DNA from 3 places in the Fusibacter sp. JL298sf-3 genome. Region 3 is predicted to be linked to each of the others. Evidence: riboswitches for the same ligand, from Rfam matches in the RefSeq annotation. Region 3 holds a riboswitch; each other region holds the start of a gene.
The links. A riboswitch is a leader RNA that binds a small molecule or an ion and turns the genes downstream of it on or off. The one in region 3 is predicted to bind cobalamin.

Region 1 (6,577 bases), 1.8 Mb from region 3:
TTGATTGCCGGGCTCTTGGCTACCGGTTTAATCACTTTAGTCACTCGGCATACACGCATCAAAAATGATGGCGCCATGGCTTTGGTCCTTTCCACTTTCTTTGGCTTCGGATTGGTCTTGATGACCTATATTCAGAAAATCCCAAACGCCAATCAAGCAGGCATTGACAAGTTTATCTTCGGACAAGCCTCTACGCTTTTAAAGCGAGACGTCTACAGTGTCTCCATTATCGGTATGCTTTTATTAGCGCTTGTCGTTCTCTTTTGGAAAGAACTAAAACTGGTGACATTTGACAGCGCTTTTGCGGACAGCTTGGGCTTTTCAGCGACTAAGCTCAATCGGCTGATGTCCTGTATGATCGTCGTTTCAATTATTATAGGCCTTCAAACTGTCGGGGTCATTTTAATGAGCGCCATGCTCGTCGCTCCCGGCGTTGCCGCACGTCAATGGACCAACAGCCTCTCTAAAATGGTGGCCCTCGCCGGTGCTTTCGGTGCATTCAGTGGCGTTTTAGGTACCTTGATTAGCTCCTCTATGCGTAAGATGCCTACGGGCCCGGCCATTGTCGTCATTATAAGCCTTATCGTTCTTATAAGCATCTGTTTTGCCCCTGAGCGCGGTTTAATCTGGCGTTACCGACAACAGAGAAACCGCTACAAAAGCATAACATCGGATCAATTGCTGTTTAGCTTATACCGTTTGTCTCAAAATCACGGGGAAGAGAATAGAAGCCACAACCTGTTGGCAATCAATCCTTCCTGTGCCAACGACAAAAGGCTTCAACGCGAAATAGAGCAACTCCTCGACAGAAGCGATTGTGTAGAACGAGATTATTTTAACCAGTGGATGCTCACTGAAAAAGGGCTTGCGTATGTTAAAACTCATCCCCTGAGAAAGGAGGCGCTGCTATGAGTGCGCAAATGGAAATTCAGTTAATTGCCGTCGTCGTAGCGGTGGCTTGTAGCTTACCCGGCGTTTTTCTCGTCCTCAGAAAAATGGCTATGATGACAGACGCCATCACACATACCATCTTACTGGGAATTGTCGCCGCTTTCTTTGTCGTTCACGACTTGAACTCGCCGCTACTTATTATCGGAGCAGCAGCCGTCGGTTTACTCACTGTGTACTTAGTGGAGCTGATTACGGCAACACGTCTCGTATCTGAAGACGCAGCCATTGGCATCGTCTTCCCACTCCTCTTCAGCATCGCCATTATTTGGATCAGCCGTTACGCCGGTAAAGTCCATATTGACACCGACGCCGTTTTGCTTGGCGAACTGGCTTTTGCACCTTTTAACCGCCTTGTTATAGGCGGTGTGGACCTCGGCCCCAAAGCGTTGTATACAATGGGGACCGTTCTCGTTCTCAACGTCGTCATGATTGTTTTGCTGTTTAAAGAACTTAAAATAAGTATTTTTGATGCTGGACTCGCTTCTGTACTGGGCTTCTCACCGGTTCTGATTCAGTATTTACTAATGACCAGTGTGTCCGTCACAACTGTTGCAGCTTTTGAAGCTGTCGGTTCAATCTTGGTAATCGCATTTATGGTAGGCCCACCTATTACCGCCTACCTCCTTACAGACCATCTTAAACGGCTGCTTTGTTTCAGCGCCGCCATTGGCACCTTCAACGCACTCGTTGGCTATCGATTTGCCTACGCATTCGATGTGTCCATCGCCGGGAGCATGGCCACTGTAACGGGACTGACTTTCTTGTTGGCTTTTATCGCAGCACCGAAACGCGGAATGATCACTGTACTTAGACGCCGAAGTGTTCAAAGGCGGGAATTTGCACAAAAAGCCATCGTCTTTCACATGCACCGACACACCGATACCGCCGAAGCACGTGAAGAAAATGGCGTGAAGTCGCTGCACTTACATGTGAACTACTCAAGGGAACGCCTTGAAAAAACCATGAGACAGCTCATTCGCGAAGAAAAAGTCGTCGTGCTCGACGGAATTTACCACTTGACAGAAAAAGGACGACACTTTGCACTGGAAAGCTACGACGCTATTCTCGGGACGGTCTAAAATCAACAAAGCCTTGTAAAGCACTTCGTGCATGCTATTGCTCTGATAAAAATCGAGCTCTAAAGGCTAACAAGGCGTATCTAGCGGATTTTATTATATTTACTTTTACAACAGTTTGTGCTAGTATATCAGCGGGACATCCCTTAATTTCATAGGAAACCACAGGTTTCCAATGGTCAATTGGTTTCTTCTTAGAAATAAGAGGAATTAAAAGGAACTCGAGTGAGAACCTCGGACGGTCAGGCCACTGTATTTGGAGAGTGCACTTCATTTAGCCACTGAACAAAGTGTTTGGGAAGGCGAAGTCTTCACGTTAGCATCCATAAGTCAGGATATTGCCAATTGATTGACACCACCCCCTTCCAGTGAAAGGAACGTGTTCATCGTACGATATTTATTATGGATTTACTCCGTGAAATCAAAGAGACTTTATTGTACCAAACCGGCTTTTCAAGCCGGTTTTTTGTATGTTTAGGCCTTGAAATAAACACCGCGTCCCCCCCTGGAAACAAATATATCATAAGGAGAAGAACATGAAACAACGTAAAGTACTTTCACTAATTCTTGCAGTCGCACTCGTTCTTACCGGTTTTCCACTGGTGCCAAACTTTGCGTCAAACACCAGCCAAGGCGAAGCTCTAAGCAAGCTGGTGACTCGGTACGAATCTTTTGATGGCAGCTACAATGCAACCTACGACTACCTCGAGGCAATGGGACTGAAAAACGCCGGTGTAGATGTGACCACCATACGCCGGGCGCTCACCGTATACGGGGGCCTCAGTTCCCTTTCTAACGGTGCGCGCAATGTAATGGCACTAATTGCGGCCGGCGAAAATCCTGCTGATTACAACGGAAATAATTACGTCCAAATGGTATTAGACGAATGGCCCTCTGAAGAAGACCCCAAAGATTTGGCCCTGGGGATTATCGCACTTGAGATGGCAGAGGCATCGTACGATAAAACCGCTTACGCCAAACATCTTATCGCCACCGGAAAAGAAGACTACAGCGGTGAGTTCGCCTTTGGACACACGTCGTCGTATTGGGACGATTGGGATCAAGAGATGGTTGAAGACTACACGCCGAGTGCCGACTACACCGCCCTCGCTGCACTTGCTCTCGCCTCTCATCGACAAGTTGAAGGCGCTGAAGACACCATTCAAAAAGCGCTTGTCTATTTAGAAAAGCGCATTGAAGACAACGGCTCAATCGAGGGGGACTTAAGTGCTACTGTCTACGCGTTCCAAGCCCTTAAGAAGCTTGGAATCGCCCCTTCAAGCTGGGTCTCAAGCGCCGGCAACACCCTTGAAAATGGAATCATGGCCTGTTACATTGAAAGTGACGGGAGATTTACCAACAGTCCAGGGGGGAGCTATGCAAGTAAACTTGCCGATGGCATCGGTTTAGTCGCTCTAACAGAGCTCATTAACGGAAACAGCGTCTACGATATACGTTATACCCCTATGACTCCACCGACATCTGTCCGTTCATCGCTTGATACTTTAACAGAACTCACTGTGGGAGAATCATTGAACTTTACTGCTTTCGCCTATGACGCAAGCGACAGACCACTGGACGACGTGGTGTTAATCACTTCTGACACCCCTGAAGTGGTCACCGTAGAAAATCAGACCCTCACCGCTCAGCGCGTCGGTACTGCGAACATTATCTTTGGTGTTGAAGGCGCCCCTTCAATAACAGCGCAGTACAGCGTGTCAGTTGTCGCCGGCGAAGGTCTTACGCCAGCACTAAAAACAACATTGCAACAGGAAATTGACTTTTTAAAAGCCAAATACGCCGTCTACAACAACTACGAGTTTTTATCTGCCCCCGCAGCAACTGTATCGGGGATGGACGGCAATCATATCGCTGACAACTTGATGTCTTATTCGAGGGTCAACAACTTAGCGCTGCTGACGAAAACGCTGATTGCTCAACTAGGTTCTTCTTCTGCACCAGTGCTGACAACCGATGAAGGACAAGTTGAAAATTTATTGGAAACACTTCGAGCCGCACAAGTCCAAAACGGTGCTTACAAAGGGCAATTTGCCCTCAGTCCTATGGACTTAAATGATGCTGAGTACCAGGCTTGGGCGATTATTGCCCTCTATATGTCCGGCGCGCCTTATGACAGTACATCAGCAGTTGAAGCACTCGTAACGCTTCTCGATGGCGCGTACAAGTCTTCTGTGGGTTATAAAGCCATACAAACAGAAGGCATTTGCCTCGTGGCGCTAGGACTTTATAGAGATCAAGTGGGCGCTGCCGCTACCAAAGCCGACGCCCTAATCCAATGGCTTCAAAGTCAACAAAACGTCGACGGCGGCTTCGACCTAGACGGCGGTTATTTTTCTAATAGTCCCATGGCTACTGCAAGTGTTGTCCAAGGACTTGTCGCCAATGGCATTAACCCGGCCTACCACCCCAACTGGACTCGAAACGGCAATACGCCACTGAATTCACTGTTAAAGTGTAAATACATTTCCCCTGATCCCAAACTACAAGGGTACGCTAAGAGTGAAGAAAAAATCGGTGCTGACTACAAAGCGACTTACCACGCCTTTGCGGCGTTAACCGATATGGTCGACGATCGTTCGATGTTTGTGCAGTTGCGCCAATCGCCAACAGTTGAAACACCGGGGGTGGCCACACGAATGCTCGTAACCGGCGGTTACACAACAGAAGTCACTGTAGGGAGCATTCAACCATTTCAACCTGTTGCCTTTGACGCACAAGGGCTGTTGACAACGGCTTCTCCGGAAGTTCACGTGACAACGCCTGAAATTTTGTCGTTCTCAAATGGTGAACTTACAGCACTAAAAGCCGGTACAGGAGAAGTTACACTAACCTTGGGTGCACGCACTCAAACTATTGTGTTCGATGTTCAAACGTCGGATACGACAAAACCGGAAGAACCGGATCCGACGCTTGAAGACTTAACGCACCCATTAATCGTCCAAGTAGAAGGCAATAATGAGACACTTTATAACCAAGTCCTCTCTTACACGTATACGATGGCCTCTACCCCTTACGAGGTGTTAAAAGAAGCCGTTGGCGAGGATAACATCACTTACAACGGCAGTGGCGCCGCGCTATTTGTCACTGGTATTTTAGGAGAACTACAAGGTGATAATGACGGTTGGAGCTATAGCGTCCGACGTTTAGATGGGTCATACGACTCGCCGATGATAGGGATTAACGCGCTTAAAACACTGCGAACAGATGAAAATACGCCCCTCTACGACGCCATCGTGTTTTACAAATCACACTATGAAAAAGTGGACGGCGAGTGGCTCATGCACACTAAAGTGCCTACGATTCAGACGGAAGTTAATGGTTTAACTGCAACCTTTACAGTTCTAGACAGCCGAAGTCAGTCTCCCCTACAGAACGTGGAAGTCAAAACAGGGCATACGGTACTTGCCACAACAGACAAAGACGGTAAAGCTACAGTAACCCTCCCTACGCTTGGAGAACACACCCTTAGCTTTTCTAGGTACGAAGACGGTTACGCCACACTCTTAAAAACATTTAAAAAAATAACACTAGCTAACGCGCAAGACAATTGGATACTCCAAATGAGCCCTTTGCCACAAACATTGCGCGTGGGCGAAGGCCACGTGGCTTCAGCTACCGCTTCGAAGGCTTCTGGCGCCTATACCCCCACTCCAGTAGTGACATGGCGTTCAAGCAACCCCGCCGTTGCATCTGTAGATGCCCAGGGGCAAATTCTCGGGCTGAGCGCAGGGACGTGCGACATAGAAGTCGCTTTAGTAGATGCGCCTGAAATAAAGACCACACGTGTCATAACCGTCACAGCAAAGAACAGCACCACAGCCTCCGAAGCCCTAGAGCAGTTAAAAACAACCGTTCTCTCATATGACAATTGGCAGCACGACCTCACTCTTTTTCACCGTATGTTGCAAGGGGCCACTGGCGCGTCCACAGCAGCTTCTAAAATTCGTGTGAACGAGACACCAGCAAATCCGACAGATTTTGCTTCCAATATCATTACTTTAGTCGCAGCGGGACAAGATCCATCTGCCCACAACGGACGAAACTTTATTGCCGAACTGGCCAAATGTCAGCAACCTAGCGGTGCTTTTACAGGGGGCGCAACAACTGAAAATCAAACCATTTGGTCGATAATCGCTCTAGATATGGCCGGTGCTACCTACGATAAAAAAGCTGCACTCGACTATTTAAAAGGACAGCAACAAGACACTGGCGCTATCGGCTACGGTATTGACGACACAGGCATGTACCTTGTCGCATTAGGTGATGATAAAACTAGACAACACGAGCGCGATAAGGCCCTTAACTACCTCGTGAGCGCGCAAGCGGACTCGGGAGCAATTGGAAACCCCTACAGTACCGCATTTGCTCTGCATGGCCTCGTTTATCAAAAGAGCCATGTCGATACGATAGTTATTGAAAAAGCTATGGCCTCACTATTGACGGTTTTTGAAGGCGACCGTTTTAAAGTCGTATCAGAGTACGGCACAGATACAAACCTCATCACAAAACAAGCGTCTCTGGCACTTGCC
Region 2 (6,577 bases), 270 kb from region 3:
CAATTTAAAAGTTAAAATAGCATTAAACAGATATAAAAAATTCATAGTTTTCGTCTGTCACTGTTCTCAGCGCCTCGACGACGTCTCCGTGGACACCGTAAGTCGATATCGCATCTATTGAGAGTCCTTGGGCGTAGAGCATCGCCGCTTTAAGCACGTGGACAGGTTCCGCGGCATCTGGTGACAGCGGCTTCTGCACCTTTTCAATCAGCTGATGCGTTTCCAAGCCGTATACCGCGATGAAATCTTCGAGGAGGTTCAACGACTGCTGTGTTGAGACATTACACTTTAGAACAGCTTCGCTGTACCGTGCAGCCTGCATCAACGTATAAGCTTCTTCTCCGTGGAGCGACAGGGCTAAAATGAGCTTTTGAACGGTGGCCTTGACAACAGCTGTTCCCGTACCCACGCTTTTGAGTACTTGCATCACCCTAAGGGCTTGAATCATATCCCGCGCCGTCGCTTCATACGAGTCGCCATCGATGACATAGGTCGTCAACTCCGCGTCGGAACAGGCGTAGTACCCCTCAATTTTAGCGCGCATCGGCGGCAACGTCATGCCCGCCGTGTACAGCACACCGGTTTCCAACGCGTAAACACTTCCCGACTTCAACGTACACTTCTTAATACTGCCGCCGTTAGAAGGGTACTTCCTCATAAAAAATAACGTCCCACTTTTCCAAAATTGCGCTTCTTCCTGAATCCGAACTTTTTGCCTGTGTGCCACAGGCATCGGCAATTTGATATCTTTTGAAAGCAACATTACCGGCCTCCTGTCCCCTTAATAACCGTCGCTGTTCAGCACCCCTTCCAATCGGATGCTTAAATCGTCAATTTTTTTATAATTGTCTCTGAGATGACACATGCACCGATGGTGCTCTTCAAACTTAAAAATAGCAGCTTCCGCATCATCAGCGAGTTTTAAACCGCCCTCTGCCAAAGCCGTCAAGTTCGCCGTCAACGCCTCTTCGTGTCCCGACAACGCTTCCTTAGCGAGTTTCAGTTCCCCCCGCAGTCCCCTAATGTCGTGAACCAAACGGTGGTCATCGGTTTTAATCCCCTCTGTCTTTTCAAAAATTTGCTCAAAGGCATCGTTCATCTTACCTATAATCAACTCTATCTGCATGAGATGTGTAATGCTGTCGTCGACGCACCCCACATGCGCCTTTAACTCATTTGACACCACACGAATACCGTCTTCAAGCGCTTTTGACCGCGTGTGTGTATCGTCGGTCATCACCGCCATAGCCTCACTGGCAAGCAATACTTCTTGAGAATTCCCCGAGAGCTTCTCCATCTGCATCGACAACCTTTCTTTCATGGCGTACGCCCGTCGCCAAACCATCGAAGTCGACAGGGCTGCAAACAAACTGCCCGTAACCGCGAGGACACCGATTCTTTGCCAGCCTGTCAAGCCGCTTTTCGGACTCGTAACAAATGCCGTCCATACGATGACGAGAAAAACCCCTGTCAAATACCTGCCGAACACTTTCAACTTCCGACTTGTTTCCATTGGCCCCCTCCTTTTTAAACACTAAAAAAGTCCGCAACAAAAGAATATCTTTTGCCACGGACTCATCAAACGTTTGAATGCACAAATTTTGTGAGCTATCCATAACTTTATTTCCCAAATACAGTTCATACAAATACGGTTCATATGCTTTAATTACAGCGTATCGTTAAATATCTGAATCATTGAGCATACTGAGATTTTAACAACATCATTGTCAAATGTCAAGTTTTTATTTTAACAATCTTTACAGCGGTTGCAGATGCATATATAATAAAGTATACACTTTTTGTAATTGAAAGGAATTTTTTATGACGTATCCCAACGTGCTTTCTCAAATTAAAGTCTTGTATGCCGAAGACGATAAACTGACGCGCACCACCACAGCACAGTTGCTTAAAAAGCACGTCGGCAAACTCATTGTTGCCGAAAACGGCCACGACGCGTTGATTAAATACCACTTGTTTAAACCCGATGTGGTCATAACCGATCTCGTTATGCCAGAAGTCGGCGGTATCGAATTCGTCGAAACCCTTAGAGCTGAACACGAAAAATGCCGTGTGCTCATCACTTCCAGCTTGTGCGACGTCGAGACGCTTTTGCACTCCGTGGAACTGAAAATCGACAAATACCTCGTAAAACCCGTGGAAGAAACCACCTTAATCCACAGCTTGCTTCAAGTGACTGTCGACCTCTTTGAAACCAACAAAGACACCTTTGTCGTCCACCAGCAGTTTGCACTGACCCACGAAAACAAAGTGCACCTCGAGACGGAAATAAGAAACATCTGCGCCAAGTACCTCAAGCAGAAATTCGGAAAAGGCGCCAAAACCATCAATGTCTTTCTAGAACCCAAGGGGATTGAAATCATCTTCAACGAGGTGCTCACAACGATGGAGGAAAGCGTCTTATCTTTGGGCCCTCACCACAAGGCCATCGAAATTTTAAGACGACTGGTCTACGACAGCACCCTCCAACAAGTGGAGCATTCTATTTCAGAATTAATCGGTCGGCGCGTCCTCACAGAACGCATTGAAATCAACCCCAACCGCAACTTTGATCGCCTAATTATCAAGATATATCCGGGTTCAAAACCGAACCTCGGCACTCGGTCATAAGATTATACTTGCGCAACCTTATGAAGGTGTGATATGCTCATGTATGAAAGTGATTGGTCTTTTACTTAGAAAAAGTAAGAGTTAAAAGGGAATGAGGTTAAAGGCCTCAGCAGCCCCCGCTACTGTATGGGAGTACGAAATCTTTTAAAGCCACTGTGAAAACGGGAAGGTGAGAGATTAGGACGATCCCCGAGCCAGGAGACCTGCCAAGCACCTAAAGCACTTCAAAACTTCGGTGGGAGGTTTGGCGATAACGATTGTGTCAATTCAAAGCCCAGCGGATGTTGGGCTTTTTTTAATGGATCGAAACACCACCAACATTTTAAAAGAGGAGAACACTTATGAAAGAAGCATTGCTTATCGTCGCACACGGCAGCAAAGTTGCAGAAACCGACGAGATTATGAAAGACTACTCAAAGGCACTTTCTGCAAAGAGACCGGAACTCCAGTTTTCATATTGCTACCTACAACTCATGAATCCGGACATTCACACAGCCGTCAAAGACCTTTACAACAGCGGTGTGCGCAAATTAAAAGTCTTTCCTTTCTTTATCTTTAACGGCAACCACATTAGAGAAGATATACCAGAAGTATTAGAAGAAATCCAATCGCAGTACCCAGATCTCGAAATGACTTTCCTTGCCAACATCGGTTTTGACGACAAGATGGTAGACTTGATGCTCGAAAGGATCGAAAACTAATGGACTACATTAAGAAGCCCATGGGCATCGAAAACAAGAGTTTTGAGATAATCGATGATATCATTGCCGAAATGGGCCGTGCTTATCCCAGAGAAGATGCTGTCACACGCCATATTTACAGACGCGTGATTCACACGAGCGCGGATTTCGATTACCTCGACAATTTGAAAATCGAAGAGACCTTTCTAAAGGCCTTTGAATCGGCTCTCAATAAGCCCCTGATGGTATTTACAGATACCAACATGGCGCTGTCGGGCATTAACAAAAAAGCGTTTGAGAAGACAGGCTGGTCGCTAGACTGCCTCGTCAACAACCCCAACACTTTTGCAATCGCCAAAGAAAAGGGGATTACACGGTCCATGGTCGCCATAGATGAGGCCTTAAAGGACCCGACGCCTAAGCTCTTTGTCATCGGCAATGCCCCAACGGCAATCTTTAGGCTCCTAGAATCCCATCCGACCAATGTCATCGGCGTCATTGGCGTTCCCGTGGGCTTTGTCGGGGCAGCAGAATCTAAAGACGCCCTGTTGGCTTCTGAACTCCCGTGTATTACGGCTCTCGGTCGTAAAGGGGGCAGCAATGTGGCTGCTTCCATACTGAACGCACTCATGTATCAATTTTTAGGAAGAGATTAATATGCTATCCTCTACTGGAACCCCCCTTAGAAATGGCTATACAACCGGTAGCTGCGCAGCTGCAGCCGCTAAAATAGCAATGGCGCTATTGACGCATCACCCCTTGGAACCAGGAGACGACATCACCATTTGTCTCCCCAGTGGTGATGCGCTCACCATTCCCGTTTTCAGTGCAGAAAATCGGGAATCGGGCTCTGCCCTGGGCGCCGTCATCAAAGATGCAGGCGACGATCAAGACGTAACGCACGGGCTCACCATTCAGGCACGCGTTACTTTGACCGATCGCCCTTTTTGCGTTGAAATCATAGGTGGTGAAGGCGTGGGCACTGTCACCAAAGAAGGGCTTCAAGTGCCCGTTGGCGCACCTGCCATCAACCCCGTGCCTCTTAAAATGATTGAGGCCAACGTCAAGGAGCTCTTGCCTAAAGACAAGGGCTGTATCGTTGAAGTCATCATTCCGGAGGGCGCCGCCGTCGCCGAAAAAACCTTTAATCCAAGACTCGGCATCGTCGGCGGAATATCGGTCATTGGAACCACCGGTATTGTGCGTCCCATGAGTGAAGAAGCCTTTAAACAAACCATCTTTACAGAGCTCAATCAGAAATACGCCCTAGGCGTTAAGCACCTCGTGCTCGTCCCCGGCATGCACGGCGAAAAATACGCCAACCAGCATCTGGGGATCGACTCGAGCCGAATTGTCCACTGTAGCAACTTTGTCGGTTACGCTTTAAAGGCCAGTGAAGGCCTCGCCTTCGACAGCGTACTCCTACTCGGACACATCGGCAAACTCATCAAATTGGCAGGCGGTATCTTTCAAACACACAGCAAAGTCGCCGACGCCAAAAAAGAAATCTTAATCGCTTATTTGGCGCTTGAAAGGGCCCCATACGACGTCCTTCAAAAAATAGCGTCGTGCAACACCACAGATGAAATGTCAAACACCCTCGTCGAAACCCCCTATGCCTATGCTTTCCAAGCGCTCTGCGAGCGCGCTAGGGAAAAATGTCAGGCACATGCCCCCACTCTTGCCGCAATTGACGTCATCTTTTACGACATGGCCCTCCGAAAACTCGGAGACACGAGAAAGGAGCCTTCATGAAACTGACCATAGCGGGCATCGGCCCCGGCGACCCGCAATATCTGACGACGCGTTGCCGAGAACATTTGAAAACCGCCGGATGTGTCATCGGTGCAACCCGCCAAATCAAAAGCATGCAACACTTATTCGCGCCGGCGTCTGATATTTCAAGTTACACAGGCTCAATTAAAGAGTTGCTGACTTTAATTGAAAACGCCCGCTTACACCACGAGCACCTCACTGTGCTCGCATCAGGCGACCCCAATTTTTACGGCATTACATCCTACTTAAAAAAACATGTACAAAACGCTGACATCGAGGTGCTCTCCGGCATCAGCAGCTTACAGTACTTTTTTAATAAAATCGGCATCCCTATGCACGATTGTTACCTCACCAGTGCACACGGCCGCCACTTTGACAAAGAGCATCTGACGGCGCATAGCCGCATCGGCATCCTCACTGACAAAGTGTGGACGCCGCAAGCCATTGCCAAAGCCATAATTGAAAGTGGTCGAGACCCCCTTATGGCCATTGGTGAGAACCTGTCTTACGACGACGAATGCATCACTGTCGTCAGAGCATCTAAAATTCCCGATAAATCCTATACGATGAATGTGGTGGTGATAGATTATGAAAGATAATGCCTTTATACGGGGTGACAACCCCATGACAAAGATGGAAATACGAGGTGCCATTGTCGATTACCTCGAACTCGACGCCGGCAAAAACGTTCTCGAAATCGGTGCAGGCACCGGTTCTTGCAGTATCCAAATGGCGAAAACTTTTCCGCATATCCACCTGACGTGCATTGAGCAAACCGAAACCGGCGTCGAGCTCATCAAAAAAAATGCAGCGGCACACGGTGTATCGGGAATGACCATTCACCACGGCAAAGCACCTATTCAACTGGAGAGCGGCTTAAAATTCGACCGCGTCTACATGGGCGGTACCGGTAAGGCTTTTAAAGACATTATGACATGGCTTACAAACAGCCACCTTACAGACGGTGCTCTCCTCGTCTTTTCAACCATCACTTTAGAGAGCCTCAGCGAAATCAGCGGCATGCTCTTTGACGATGAACGATTCAGCGCTATTGAAGGCTCTCAAATTGCCGCAAGCAGGCTGGAGACCCTCGGACGCTACCATTACTTTAAACCGCTCAACCCTTGTACGATTTTAAAATGCGTATATAATGAACCTAGGAAGGGGTAACCCATGACCAAATTTTACGGTATCGGCGTCGGCCCGGGCGATCCCGAGCTGTTGACCATCAAAGCCGTCAACACCCTTGAAAAGCTGGATATTTTATTGATTCCAAGCGGAAAAAAAGACGGCAAAAGCGAAAGTTATGAAATTGCCAAACGCTACTTGAAAAGCACTGTCCACATAGAAAAGCGTCACTTTCCTATGACGCTGGACCTCGACGCCATGCACGCGGGTATCGCCCCGATAGCAGAAGAGGTCAAGGCTTGGGTACTCGCCGGCAAAAACGTCGGTTTTTTAACACTTGGCGACCCCATGCTCTACAGCACGTT
Region 3 (6,577 bases):
TTTGGAACCTCAATTTCGATATTATCGACTACATTATTAAAAAGCGTTCCGTTAAATTGCTGGCCATGCTGGTCGTGGCTGTGGCGACGGCAGTTTCCACGCTGGTTTTTCAAACGATTGCCACCAATCGCATTTTGACACCTTCTGTGCTGGGGCTAGACGCGCTTTACGTGTTGTTCAACTTATTGATGGTGGTGGTATTCGGTGCGTACACCCAGTGGGTGCACAACCCGTACCTGAATTTTGCGGCATCCGGTTTTTTAATGATGTTGTTTGCACTGCTGTTTTACAAGGTTATTTTTAGGAAGATTAAATCCATTTACACCATTGTCTTAATCGGCGTTATCATGGGGACGTTTTTTTCAAGTATCACAGGGATGCTTCAAATTCTCATTAATCCCGATGAGTTCAGTCTCGTTATGGACAAGCTCTTCGCCAATTTTGCCGATGTAAAAGACACGCTCTTGTATTTGTCACTGGGGATTGTGGCGGTCGCCACAGGACTTGTTTACCGATCTCGCCACGAGCTGGACGCCATGAGCCTTGGAAAGGATCATGCGCTCAACCTCGGCATCGATTACGATCGGCGCGTAATGGGGTATCTGATGCTCGTGTTCCTGCTCGTGGCTGTGGCCACGGCATTGGTCGGGCCGATTACCTTTTTAGGCTTTTTCAGTGTCAATATGAGCAAGACGTTGTTTAAGACCCATCGTCACGATGTGTTGTTGTTCGGGACGGTCTGCGTTGCGGTGATGATGCTGTTTTTGGGGCAGTTCTTTGTGGAACACCTCTTTAATTTCGGCATTCCGGTGAGTGTGGTCATCAACCTCGTGGGCGGCGGTTACTTTATCAGGTTGTTATTAAAGGAGAATAAGAGATGATTCAGTCAAATGGGTTAACCAAGCGCTATGGCGAGACGGTTGTGGTGGATGGCGTAAGCCTATCTATCCCAAAGCAGAAAATTACGTCGATTATCGGGCCCAATGGAGCGGGGAAGAGTACGTTTTTGGGGATGGTGAGCCGTACGCTTGAAGCCAGCGGCGGGTCGGTGAGTATCGACGACGTGGGTCTCTCCGGTTGGGATTCTACGGAACTGGCCAAGCGCCTCGCCATTATGAAACAGTCGGAGTCGATTTCGGTTCGGATTACGGTTCAGGACTTTGTGAGTTTTGGTCGCTATCCCTATTCAAAAGGGCGCCTCAAGCCCGAGGACCACGAGAAGATTGAGGACGCTCTGCGCTATATGGATTTAGACGCTTTTAGAGGGCGTTACATCGACGAGCTGTCGGGGGGACAGCGCCAACGCGCGTATATTGCGGCGATTTTGGCACAGGATACGGACTACATTCTTTTAGACGAGCCGCTGAACAACCTCGATATGAAATACGCTTCGGAGATGCTTAAAACACTTAGGCGGTTGGTGGATGAAAAGGGCAAGACCATCGCCATTGTTATTCACGACATCAATTTTGCCGCGTGTTACTCCGACCACTTGGTGCTGCTTAAAGACGGTAAGCTCGCCGCCGAGGGGCCGGTAGAGAAGGTCATGCAGTCCGACGTGCTGGAAGCTATTTACGAAATGCCTTTTAAAGTGTTTCAAATGGATGGCAAATGCCTCTGTGCTTATTATTAGTATTGACAATATGAGGTATTTAATGCTATCTTTATAGTACAAGTCAATAAGGCTATTGGTGCAATACACGTATTGCTTAAAAGGGAAGTTTGGTGAAAATCCAACACGGTCCCGCCACTGTAAGAGAAGAGCTGTTTTTAAAGGCCACTGTGCTGTGCATGGGAAGGCAAAAACGGCGTCGACGCTCGAGTCAGGAGACCTGCCAATGGTAACAGCGCAATAAGTCTCACGAGGATGGGAGGTGTTTAAATGATGAAACCGACGTTTCTTTTGTTTAAATTACCCTCTTCACATGGTGAAGAGGGTTTTTTTAATGACGCTTAACCGCCGTATGTCTTAGGGATTAACTTATTTAAGGAGGCATAGGGTGAAGAAGACGATTCAATCGTATGGGTTAATACATTTAGGGTTATTGGTTATGGCTGCCGGTCTGTATTTCTTTTTGATTCCTGCAGACCTTGCTGTGGGTGGGATCACCGGATTGGCAATGGTCATTCAATACTTTTTTAAAGGGGTCAATCTCGGCGTGTTGATGCTGGCGTTTAATGTGATTCTATTCGGACTGGCTTTTATTGTCATCGGCAGAGCTTTTGGTGGTAAAACCATCTATTGCAGCTTTTTGCTTTCGGGGATTATCGGTTTTTTTCAATGGCTGTTGCCACTGGAGGGCCCGATTGTCGACGATTTGATGATGAACTTGATTTTCGGCATTCTCATACAGGGCATCGGCATGGCCATTATCTTTTATGAAAATGCGTCCACAGGCGGCACAGATATCGTCGCCAAAATCATCAACACGTTTACGAGGATTCCCATTGGGAAGGCGCTCTTTCTATCAGACGCGTTGATTACCCTTGGGGCGGGGGCAGTCTTTGGCATAGAATTGGGGCTGTACGCTTTTCTCGGAATTTTAATCAACGGGCTCATTATCGACCAAGTCATCGCCGGGCTCGACAAAAAGGTTCAGGTATTTGTGATTTCAGAGGCATTTGAAAGCATCAACGCCTATGTTAAAAACGATTTGGTACGCGGCTCCACGGTGTTTACAGCCACAGGGGGCTATACCAACCGACAAAAGAATATTTTAAATGTCATTTTGACAAAAAAAGAGTATATGCGCTTGAGGCATTATATAAAAGAAGTGGATCCCAACGCTTTTGTGACGGTGAGTTTTGTACACGAAGTGTTTGGCGAAGGCTTCGGCTTAACCGGATGAGAGGAGGACCGAACATGAAAGTCAAGCAATTTGTACCGTGTTCGTACACGGATTTTCCAGGGTTTGTGGCCTGTGTGGCACATCTCGGATCGGTGATAAACTTGAAAGATTATTGGAACGAACACAAGATTATACGTTATCTCATGGAAAACAAGCAGCTGGTAGACGGTATCGTCCTCACCGGAGACGAGCCGACGCTGGATATGAGTGTTTACAATTTCTGCAAACGGGTTAAACCGCTGGGGTTTAAAATCAAACTGGACACCTGCGGCACCGGCCCGGGAATTTTAAAGCGTTTAATAGACGAGGGGCTGGTGGACTACATCAGCATGGAGCTGAAGGCGCCGCCTGAAAAGTATCTGAGCCTCACGGGGACGGAGTTTTCGAAAGTCAAAGAAGCGTACCGATTGGTGCGGGGGTTTGAGCATCACGAGTTCAAGACCTATGTCAGCGATGCGCTAGATCTCAACGATATTCAAAAGATTTCGGCGCTTACAGACAAGGAAAATTACTTTCTCAGCGGTAAAGGCGACATCATCAGATGGTCGCACGACCTCGGCATCAGAGCGAGAATTTAGCTGTTACCAGACAATCTGTTGTCATCACAAGCATCTGTCACAGGCCGTGCAGATGTGCCCAAATACTGTTCGCAAAGTTTGTCCTCAACCGACGAGTGAACTGTTGTCAGGTATTGTTGTGATATAAAAAGGACTTATCCGCGGCGCCACGCGCCGGGATAAGTCCTTTTTTTATGAAGAGCGGTGTTAAATTTCTACAGGGTAGAGGTTCTCTTTCCCCGTCATGTCTTTAATCATGTCGACGATGAGGCGCACTTCTGCGTCGATGTCGTCGAGGCTCACCACTTCACTTGGCGAGTGCATGTAGCGTAGTGGCAGGGAAATCAGTGCCACTGGGACGCCGTCACCTGTGAACCGGATGCGGTCGGCATCGGTGCCTGTCGCTCTCGGCGTGAGTTCGATTTGAAGGGCGTGGTCGTGTTTCTCTGCAGCGGCAGTAATCAAGCCGTTGACTTTGACGCTGATTTGAGAGCCCTTTGAAATGACCGGGCCGCCGCCGAGTTTGACATCGCCGTCTCTTCTGGCGCTGCTGTCCGACTCGTCTGTGGCAAATGTCACGTCCAGTGCGAGACCCATCTGCGGTTTGATTCTCGACGCAGCAAAGTAGGCCCCGCCCATGGTGGTCTCTTCGTTGACAGTGCTGACGCCGTATACGCCGACATTTAAATTTTCTTTGCTCAGCGCTTTGATGACTTCACCGACGATGTAGGCGCCGGTTCTGTTGTCAAGGCCTCTGGCGGCAATGCGGTTATTTAAGAGGTACGTGTAATCCACATCGTAGATGATGTAATCGCCGACGGCGACGATGTCTTTCAGTTCTTCTTTTGATTTCGCGCCGACATCGATGGTGAGATCTTCAGCTTTGATGCTGTCCTTTGCGCCACCTTTGTGCTGTGCCTTGACGCCGACGACGCCGTGGAGCACTTTTTGACCTAAGACGCGGACGCGGTTGCCCAGCGCCACTTTAGGGCTGATGCCACCGGCTTCAGTCACATAGAGGTAGCCGCGGTCGTCGATGTGTTTAACCATAAACGCGATTTCGTCACAGTGTCCCGCGAGCATCACTTTAAAGTCTGCCTCGGGGTTTAAGACAGCAATGGCGTTGCCGGCAAAATCCACCTCGATTTTATGCGCATACGGCTTCATTTCTTCTATCCAAAGTTTTTGAATGGCCGCTTCATCACCTGAAGGCGACGGACATTGGATTAATTTTTCTAAAAATGCGTTGTTCATTTTCTCGCCTCGATTCTTTTAGATTCAGTACTCTCTTTAGTATAATGTTTTTTCTGTCGGTGTGCAATGTTACTTGCGAGGCTCGAGTTTCTCCACATTGGTTTCGTAGTCGTTTAAAATCTTGACGACAATGCCGGTGAGGCATACGATACCGATGAGGTTTGGTACCACCATAAGGGCGTTGAACATATCGGCCATTTGCCAGACGACGTCGACGTTAAACAGTGGGCCGACGACGATGCACGCCAGTACCATCGGTCGGTAGACGTGAACGCCTTTAGAGCCGAAGAGGTACTTGACGTTCTGCTCTCCGAAGAAATACCAGCCGATAATGGTGGAGAAGGCGAAGAAGAACAGACAGATGGCGATAAAGTAGTTCCCGAAATCGCCGAAAGTCGAAAAGCCGACTCTAAAGCCCTCTTGGGTCAGTGCGGCACTGGTGAGGCCGGTGTCTAGGACACCTGTCGTCAAGATGACGAGGGCGGTAATGGTACAGACGATGCCCGTATCGATGATAACACTGATAATGGAGACGAGACCTTGTTCACCTGGGTGCTTGACCTTTGCCACGGCGTGGGCATGTGGTGTAGAGCCCATACCGGCTTCGTTGGAGAAGAGGCCTCTGGCGACACCAAAGCGCACAGCTTCTTTAACCGTTGTCCCCACGGCGCCGCCTAATGCCGCCTGTGGCGTAAAGGCGCTGACAAAGATCATTTTAAGTGCCGGTAGCACATTTTCCGCATGTAGGCCAATGATGGCAATCCCGCCTAAGATGTAAAGTGCAGCCATTACCGGCACAACGCGCTCAGTAAAGGCGCCGATACGGGTGATGCCGCCGACGAGAATTAGAGCGACGAGAACAGCTGTAAAGAGACCGATGGCAATCGGTGGCACCGGAAGGACTTGCTCAATGGCCATTCCCAGCGAGTTGGACTGTACGATGTTGCCCATGAGGCCCAGCGCCAAAATAATGGTGATGGCAAAGAAGCCCGAGAGCAGCTTGGCCACGGTTTTGTTTCGAATCCCCTTTTTAATATAGTAAGCGGGGCCGCCGGTGAACTCGCCGTCGCGCACTTCTCTGTATTCTTGCGCGAGAACGGCCTCTGCAAAGATGGTTCCCATGCCGAAGAAACCACTGATCCACATCCAAAAGATGGCGCCCGGTCCCCCGGAGACAATGGCTGTGGCGACACCGGCGAGGTTTCCGGTACCCACCTGAGCGGCGATGGCGGTGGCCAGCGACTGGAAGGAAGACATCCCTTTGGTACCGTCTTCAGACTCCGGTTTTTTAAAGAGTTGTCGCGCAGCGGCTTTTACTTTTCGGAGTTGTAAAAATCGGAGCTTAAATGTAAACCATATCCCGGTTCCTAGTAGGAACGCGAGCATTAATGGGCCCCATAAGACATCGTTAATCTGTTTTAAAATGGTGAGCATTTGTTCGGTGTTCATTTTTTCCCCTCCTAATTTCAATTTGATGTTCCATTGTGCTTATTTACTTATAAATTATTCTTTATTATAAGTTAAATTAATACTACCACACTCTTGTTAAATTATCTACAATATTTCACGCTTTTCCTGAAAAATTCAGAAAAAAACAAAATATTACACCACCGACTTTATGAAAAGGAAAGGAGTAGAAGCCGCATCACACCCGTGCAGAGTTCTTTTGGTCACAACTGCTGGAAAGAGAAAACGCCGATGCACGCATTTTAATTGCGGCACACGGCGGTATTCTGACGATGCAAACGGCGCGGTGCGCCTGATATACCTCAATCGAACCTCATACTTAGAGGGTGAGGACGTGGGCTTTGGACTTTAGAGCTTCTGAAAGCGGCACGCCCATGTAGTCGACGGTGACGCCCAGGTTTTCGAGTTTTTCTGTGACGCCGTAGCGCTCGGTACAGACGCGGCACGCTT

Region 1: another riboswitch for cobalamin. It lies ahead of ACR6HW_RS03165 (DUF4430 domain-containing protein); the one in region 3 lies ahead of ACR6HW_RS11450 (YitT family protein).
Region 2: another riboswitch for cobalamin. It lies ahead of ACR6HW_RS10275 (sirohydrochlorin chelatase); the one in region 3 lies ahead of ACR6HW_RS11450 (YitT family protein).

The regions. Positions count from the first base shown of each region.
Region 1 covers NZ_CM132608.1:653,734-660,310, forward strand. Annotated here, with positions in the region: partial or broken gene ACR6HW_RS03155 (metal ABC transporter permease) at 1-654, shown strand, start outside; gene ACR6HW_RS03160 (metal ABC transporter permease) at 909-2,030, shown strand; cobalamin riboswitch at 2,195-2,387, shown strand; gene ACR6HW_RS03165 (DUF4430 domain-containing protein) at 2,564-6,577, shown strand, end outside.
Region 2 covers NZ_CM132608.1:2,153,517-2,160,093, forward strand. Annotated here, with positions in the region: gene ACR6HW_RS10260 (hypothetical protein) at 23-763, opposite strand; gene ACR6HW_RS10265 (hypothetical protein) at 782-1,513, opposite strand; gene ACR6HW_RS10270 (response regulator transcription factor) at 1,822-2,628, shown strand; cobalamin riboswitch at 2,666-2,853, shown strand; gene ACR6HW_RS10275 (sirohydrochlorin chelatase) at 2,970-3,329, shown strand; gene ACR6HW_RS10280 (precorrin-8X methylmutase) at 3,329-3,964, shown strand; gene cbiD (cobalt-precorrin-5B (C(1))-methyltransferase CbiD) at 3,966-5,063, shown strand; gene cbiE (precorrin-6y C5,15-methyltransferase (decarboxylating) subunit CbiE) at 5,060-5,683, shown strand; gene cbiT (precorrin-6Y C5,15-methyltransferase (decarboxylating) subunit CbiT) at 5,673-6,254, shown strand; gene cobI (precorrin-2 C(20)-methyltransferase) at 6,258-6,577, shown strand, end outside.
Region 3 covers NZ_CM132608.1:2,421,315-2,427,891, forward strand. Annotated here, with positions in the region: gene ACR6HW_RS11440 (iron chelate uptake ABC transporter family permease subunit) at 1-881, shown strand, start outside; gene ACR6HW_RS11445 (iron ABC transporter ATP-binding protein) at 878-1,633, shown strand; cobalamin riboswitch at 1,673-1,854, shown strand; gene ACR6HW_RS11450 (YitT family protein) at 2,001-2,849, shown strand; gene ACR6HW_RS11455 (radical SAM protein) at 2,864-3,427, shown strand; gene ACR6HW_RS11460 (zinc-binding metallopeptidase family protein) at 3,614-4,660, opposite strand; gene ACR6HW_RS11465 (alanine/glycine:cation symporter family protein) at 4,730-6,109, opposite strand; gene ACR6HW_RS11470 (DsrE family protein) at 6,447-6,577, opposite strand, start outside.